3 regions of the Streptomyces sp. NBC_01261 genome follow, and region 2 is predicted to be linked to each of the others. Evidence: riboswitches for the same ligand, from Rfam matches in the RefSeq annotation. Region 2 holds a riboswitch; each other region holds the start of a gene.
The links. Region 2 has a riboswitch for cyclic di-AMP ahead of OG226_RS29655 (transglycosylase family protein). Riboswitches for the same ligand answer to the same signal wherever they lie in the genome.
Positions count from the first base shown of each region.

Region 1 (2,259 bases), 1.6 Mb from region 2:
GACGGTGCCTCGACCCTGGTCACCCGGGGTGTGCTGAACCTGTCGGCGCGGCACGGGCGGGACCGGGCGGTGCCGTGGACGCCGGGCACCACCGAGGACGTGACCTTCGAGCTGAACGGCATCGGGCACGCGTTCCCGCCCGGGCACCGCATCCGGCTCGCGGTGTCGTCGGCGTACTGGCCGTGGATCTGGCCGCAGCCGGAGTCGGCGGCGGGGTTCACGCTGGACCCGGAGGGAAGCGCGCTCGAACTTCCCGTGCGGGAGCGGGAGTTGACGGAGGGCATCCGTTTCGAGGAACCCGAGGAGGCCGAGCCGCTCGGGGTCAACCACCCGGCCACGCTGGACGAACCACGCCCCGAGCGGCTGGTGGTACGGGATGTCGCGAAGGGGGAGTGGCGGCTGGAGGTGGATCCCCGGTACGGCGGCACGCGCGTGTACCCGGACGGTCTCGAATTCACCGAGGACGCGTTGGAGACGTACACGATCGACGAGTCCGACCCGCTGTCGGCGCGCACCCGGTCGGACTGGTCGATCCGGCTGCACCGGCCGGAGCTGGGATGGGACACGACCGTACGGACGCGGTCGGAGATTACTTGCGACGAAACGGAATTTATTACCTCGAACGAGGTCATCTGCACCGAGGGCGAAGAAGTGATCTTCCATCGCACATGGGAGAAAAGGATTCCGAGAACTGCCAGTTGAGGATGAATGCCCGATTTGCCGTTCTTAATCCTCCCGTGACTTGGGTCACGCGTTTCTGTGCGTGACCTGTGTCCTGGTCTGCCCGCGTTTTCCCTTACGGCATTTGACAATTGACCCTTGGCTCGCGCAAAGGATCAAGTGCCCCATACGCCTCAGACCAAGGTCAATAGGGGTTAGGTGTGATTCCGCCACTTGTTCCGGACATGTGCTCTCGCATAGTTTCCCGGCCTGTCGAGCGGAACGCCGAATCCTGCCGCCGCCCGGCATCCCAGTCACGAACTTCTCGCACGGCAGGAGCGGGGGAACCAGGTAGGTCGCCGGGCCGGTCGTCACGACCGGAACGGCTTGGGGTTAAGTCACGTCCGCAAGGGCGCGGCCGGGCACCTCCCAGCCCGAACCCGACAGCTCACCTCGCAGGCGACGGAGAGGAACCTCGTCATGCCTGCAACCGCTCAGTCCCGCCGTGCCCGCCTCGTCCGCCGTGTCGTCGTCGCCGGTACCGGTGTCGCGATCCTCGCGCTGCCCGTCGTGGGTGCGACCACCGCGTCCGCGGCCACCACGTCGACCACCACCGCCTCGACCACGCTCGCCGGGTACCCCAACACCCTTGACGGGTGGATCCGGGAGTCGCTCGCGATCATGGCGCAGAAGGGGATTCCGGGTACGTACAACGGGATCTACCGGAACGTGATCCGTGAGTCTTCCGGGAACCAGTACGCGATCAACAACTGGGACTCCAACGCGGTGGCCGGTACGCCGTCGAAGGGGTTGCTTCAGGTGATCGACCCGACGTTCAACGCGTATCACGTTGCCGGGACTTCGTTCGATCCGTATGACCCGGTTGCGAACATCACCGCCGCCTGCAATTACGCCGCGGCCGTGTACGGGTCCATCGACAACGTGTACGGCGCTTACTAGAAAATGTTGGATCAGCCACGACGGGTTGTCTGTTCGGCTCTCGCGCTGTCGTGGCTGGTCGCGCCCGCGCGGCGGAGCCGCACATTGATACAGCCCCGCGCCCCTAAAAACAGGGCGTTCTAGCTGAAGAGTCTTTCCAGGACCAGCGCGATTCCGTCGTCCTCGTTCGACGTCGTCACCTCGTCCGCCACCGCCTTGAGTTCGGGGTGGGCGTTGGCCATGGCCACTCCGTGGGCCGCCCAGTCGAACATCGGGATGTCGTTCGGCATGTCGCCGAAGGCGATGGTGTCGGACGGCGTCAGGCCCAAGTGGCGGGCGGCGAGGGCCAGTCCCGTCGCCTTGGTGATGCCGAGTGGCTGGAGTTCGACGGTGCCGGGGCCCGACATGGTGACCGAGGCCAGGGAACCGACCACCGAGCGGGCCGTGGAGGCCAACTCGTCGTCCTCCAGGGCGGGGTGACGGAGCAGCACCTTGCTGATGGGTTCGCACCAGAGGTCGTCGCGCCTGCCTACCCGCACGGCGGGGAGCGTGGGGTGCGGCATCAAGTAGCCGGGCTCGATCAGCGTCAGGCCGTCCACGCCGTCCTGGTCGACCGCCGCGTACACCTGGCCGACCTCCGCCTCGATCTTGCCGAGCGCG
Region 1 covers NZ_CP108463.1:5,035,771-5,038,029, forward strand. Annotated here, with positions in the region: gene OG226_RS22055 (CocE/NonD family hydrolase) at 1-702, shown strand, start outside; cyclic di-AMP (ydaO/yuaA leader) riboswitch at 966-1,137, shown strand; gene OG226_RS22060 (transglycosylase SLT domain-containing protein) at 1,141-1,620, shown strand; gene OG226_RS22065 (HAD family hydrolase) at 1,740-2,259, opposite strand, start outside.
Region 1: it holds a riboswitch for cyclic di-AMP, as region 2 does, so the genes downstream of both, OG226_RS22060 (transglycosylase SLT domain-containing protein) here and OG226_RS29655 (transglycosylase family protein) in region 2, are expected to answer to the same signal.

Region 2 (2,259 bases):
GCCCCGAGCGCCGACCTGGCCAGCCGCTCGCAGCAGATAGCCGTCGCCGAGAAGGTCCTCGACGACAAGGGCACCTCCGCGTGGACCACCTGCGCGCTGCTCTCCGGTCTCACCACCTCCTCGGGTTCGACGGACGTCGACACCGGCCTCGCGAGCGACTCCCCGTCGGCCACCCCGACCGGCTCCTCCGACTCCGGTTCCGACTCCGACTCCGGTTCGTCCGACTCGCCCGCTTCCTCCGGGTTGTCCGACTCCGGCGCCACGGACTCGACTTCGTCCGACGCGTCCGGCGGCGACTCGTCGACCGACAGTCCCTCGCCCACCGCGACGGACAACTCCAGCAAGTCCGACAAGTCCACCACCCCTTCGGTCGGCAACGACTCGGTCGCCGCCTCCCCGAAAATCGACGAATCGGACAACCCGGCCCAGGCGGTGGGCAAATGGAGCCTCGTCGACACCGGCGCGCTCGGTGATTCCGACGACCAGCAGGGCGATCAGCAGAGCACTCAGCAGAGTGCCGGTAAGCATCGCGGCGCCAGTGCCGAGGAGAGCGTGTCGCCGCAGACCTACATCGTCCGCGCCGGCGACTCCCTCGCGTCGATCGCCGACTCCCTTGGCTACGACGGCGGATGGACTGCGCTCTACGCCGAGAACAAAAAGGTGATAGGCGCCGATCCGACCCAGATCGCCGCCGGTCAGACCTTGGACGTCGGTACGGAAGCGGACGAAAAGTAGCAAGAGAACAGCGGGAGTTCGCGTCATGCTTCGCTCGGGAATGTCCGGTTTGATCAAAGTGTGGGATGAGTCTCAGAAGCCCTGATCGTCTTTGAAATTCCGCCGATTCCGTGTCTACGGTCAAGGCCGCTCGTCACCACGAGCCCCGGTTGCCGCACACGCCGAGTCCTGCCAGCGGCCTCCGGGAACAGTCGTCGCGTCAAGCGCCGTAGGCAGGAGCGGGGGACCCAAGGTAAGCGCCGGGCCCGGGAGTTGAGAGACGACCGGAACCGGCTTGGGGTTAAGTCGTGCCGCGTACGAGACGTACGAGCACGGCCGGGCAACTCACACGGCCCGAACCCGACAGCTCACCTCGCAGGCGTCGGTGAGGGGATTGGGATTTTCCATGCTGTTTTCCAGCAAGGGCAAGCACCGCCGTCCGTCCAAGGCCACCCGCGTCGCCACGCTCGCCGGCGTCACCGGTGTCGCGATCGCCGCGCCGCTCATGGCCACCGGCAGTGCCTCCGCCGCCACCGCGTCCGAGTGGGACACGGTCGCCAGCTGCGAGTCCGGCGGCAACTGGTCCATCAACACCGGTAACGGCTACTACGGCGGTCTGCAGTTCTCCGCCTCGACGTGGGCCGCGTACGGCGGCACCGCCTACGCCTCCACCGCGAACCAGGCCTCCAAGTCCCAGCAGATAGCCGTGGCGGAGAAGGTTCTCGCCGCCCAGGGCAAGGGCGCCTGGCCCACCTGCGGCACCGGCCTCTCCGGCGCCTCGTACTCCGGCGGCAGCTCCAGCTCGTCGAGCGGCTCGAACAGCTCCAGCTCCTCCAAGAGCACCACCGAGCGTTCCACGAGCGACACCACCGCCTCCCGCTCCGCCGAGCGCCCGGCCGCCAAGAAGACCGTCACCACCCCGACCGGCAAGAAGGTCAAGAAGGGCGACGGCGAGTACAAGGTCGTCAAGGGCGACACCCTCAGCTCCATCGCCGAGAAGCACAAGGTGAAGGGCGGCTGGCAGCAGCTGTTCAAGCTGAACAAGAACATCATCGACGACGCCGACTTCATCTTCCCGGGCCAGCAGCTCCACCTGAAGTGACCTATCGGTCTCGTAGCTGAACCACAGCGCCCTCACATCCGGGGTCCCCATCATGGAGACCTCGTGAGGGTCACCCCCGTCCCCCACGGGCTCCCCGCTCCGGTGCGTGTTCCCCCGTACGCACCGGGGCGGGGCTTTTTTGCGTCCTCGGCCCGCCGCCCCCGTCCCCATACCCGCCGCTTGCCGGGACTTTTTGTTCCGTTCGGAAACAATTTACTCTCGGTTCTGTCCATCAGGCGGCCGACCGGATGGCCAATCGCCCCGAGCCGGTTAGGCTCGTCTCGCAGAGCCGCTGCGGTGTTGCCGTAGCCGCGTCAGATCCCAAGAAGGAGATGCTCGTGCCGTCCATCGACGTCGTCGTAGCCCGGGAAATCCTGGACTCCCGAGGCAACCCCACGGTCGAGGTCGAGGTCGGCCTCGACGACGGCAGCACGGGTCGTGCC
Region 2 covers NZ_CP108463.1:6,655,712-6,657,970, forward strand. Annotated here, with positions in the region: gene OG226_RS29650 (transglycosylase family protein) at 1-735, shown strand, start outside; cyclic di-AMP (ydaO/yuaA leader) riboswitch at 930-1,111, shown strand; gene OG226_RS29655 (transglycosylase family protein) at 1,121-1,816, shown strand; gene eno (phosphopyruvate hydratase) at 2,149-2,259, shown strand, end outside.

Region 3 (2,259 bases), 4.6 Mb from region 2:
TTAGGGGTTGACGGGCGGTGAGATAAGCCACTTGTAAAGGGTTGTCCAAAGTCGGAATAACCCTCCGATCAGGGGCGTTGACCCCGGAACTGCTCTGCGCCGGGCTCCGGTGTCAGCCGACGGTGACGCCGTGCGAGCGGAGATAGGCGACCGGGTCCACGTCCGAGCCGTAGTACGGCGTGGTCCGGATCTCGAAGTGCAGGTGCGGGCCGGTCACGTTGCCGGTCGCGCCGGAGAGACCTATCTGCTGGCCCTCGGTCACGGTCTGACCGGCCGAGACGGACAGCTGCGACATGTGGGCGTACTGCGAGTACTCGCCGTCCGCGTGCCGGATGACGACCTCGTTGCCGTACGCGCCGTCGTAGGCCGCCGAGACGACCGTGCCCGCGGCGACCGCCTTGACGGTGGTGCCCGTCGGGACGACGAAGTCGACGCCGGTGTGATAGCCGCTGGACCACATGCTGCCCGCGACGTGATAGCCGGTGCCGATGGTGGCGCCGGTCACGGGGAGGGTGTAGCCGGTGGAGGTACTGGTGCCCGTGCTGTCGTCGCTCTGCGCGGCCGAGCTGCTCTTCGCCGAGGAAGAGGAGGACGACGACGAGGACGAAGGAGACGTGGTGCCGGACGACTTGGACGACGTACCGGTGTCCGTCCCGCCCGTCGCGGCCTTCTTGCCGAGGGTCAGCTTCAGGCCCGGGTGGATCAGTGACGGGTCGCCGCCGATGGCCTCACGGTTGTCCTGGTAGATCTTCTTCCAGCCGCCGGTGACGTCCTGCTCGTCGGCGATCTTCGCGAGCCAGTCGCCCGCCTTCACCGAATACGTCTTGACGCCCGCGGTCTTGGCGGTCGCCACCTTCTCCGTCGCCGTCTTCTCTGTCACCGGAAGGGACTGAACGGCCTTTTCCGGAGCGGAAGTCGTGGGCGCGGCATGAGCGCCGGTGGCCCCCATGAGCGGAAGGGCGAGTGCGGCGCCGCCGGTTCCGGCTACGGCCATCGAGCGGGTGAGTCGCTGGGACTTCGGGCGGCGGTGCTTACCCTTCACGGGCATGACGAATTCCTCTCCGGCGCCTGCGAGGTGAGCTGTCGGGTGCGGGCTGGAGATGCCCGGCCGCGCGCTGGTCGCGGCTAAACCCCAAGCCCGTTCCGGAGACCGGAACAGGCGTCTTACCTGTGGGTCCCCCGCTCCTGCCGCATACGGGTGGGTGTGTGCGGAGTCCGGTCGGCGGCAGGATTGGGCGTCCGTCCGGATTGGTGGCGAACGTAAGCGAGGAAGACGCAAAGGGACAAGCAGGAGGTTCCACGGATTTGCGTTTCTTGTGTTTCCCTGTGGGAATTCACCGTCACCCTCCGTGAATTCCCACAGGACTCAACCCCTCAATCCCCCTGTAAAAGCACGTCAATTACGTGAACATGACGAACGACGCACGGTCACGAATATGACGCTGCTCACGTACACAACTCTCAGGTTCCTTTATTCCAGAGCGAGTTGGACGAAGGCTGCAATTGGGACAGAGGGATCAGATGCGACGCAGGCGGATAACCGTCGCATCGAGGTCACCGCGCAGCCCGGTCCGCAGCCCGTGGTGCAACAGCACGGCCCCCCGGTGGACTTCGCCCGTTTCGAGGCATTCGTACGACGCTGCCGGGTCGAGCCCGCGCAGCCGGAGCGCCGGCAGCGGCTCGCCGTAGTGCTGCGCCTGGAGCAGGGCGAGGACGACGGTCTCGTCGCCGCGGACGTACTGCACGGCGCCGAGTCCGCCGCTCGGCGGGCGCAGCCGGTGGAGGTCGCCGTGCTGCACGAGCGGCCGGATCTCCTTGTACAGGTCCACCCACCGGCGGGCCTCGGCGAGTTCCTCCCCGGTCCACTCCGAGAGATCGCCGCCCACGCCGAGCACCCCGGCCATGGCGCTCACGAACCGGAAACGCAGGCTGCTGACGCGGCCGTTGAGCTGGGTGTTCGGGCTGTCGGTGACCCAGGCGGCCATCACGCGCGCGGGGTGGATCTGGCTGAAGCCGTGCTGGATGGCGAGCCGGTCGAGCGGGTCGGTGTTGTCCGAGGTCCACACCTGGTCCGTACGGCTCATGATGCCGAGGTCGATCCGGCCGCCGCCGCCCGAGCAGGACTCGAAGGCCACGCCCGGGTGGGCCGCCCGCAACCGGTCGAACAGGGCGTACAGGGCGCGCACATGGTCGATCCAGAGGCGCTGCGGATAGGCGTCACCGGGCCACCCGGCATCCGTGAAGCAGCGGTTGAAGTCC
Region 3 covers NZ_CP108463.1:2,055,154-2,057,412, forward strand. Annotated here, with positions in the region: gene OG226_RS09025 (M23 family metallopeptidase) at 113-1,048, opposite strand; cyclic di-AMP (ydaO/yuaA leader) riboswitch at 1,053-1,215, opposite strand; gene OG226_RS09030 (alpha-galactosidase) at 1,518-2,259, opposite strand, start outside.
Region 3: it holds a riboswitch for cyclic di-AMP, as region 2 does, so the genes downstream of both, OG226_RS09025 (M23 family metallopeptidase) here and OG226_RS29655 (transglycosylase family protein) in region 2, are expected to answer to the same signal.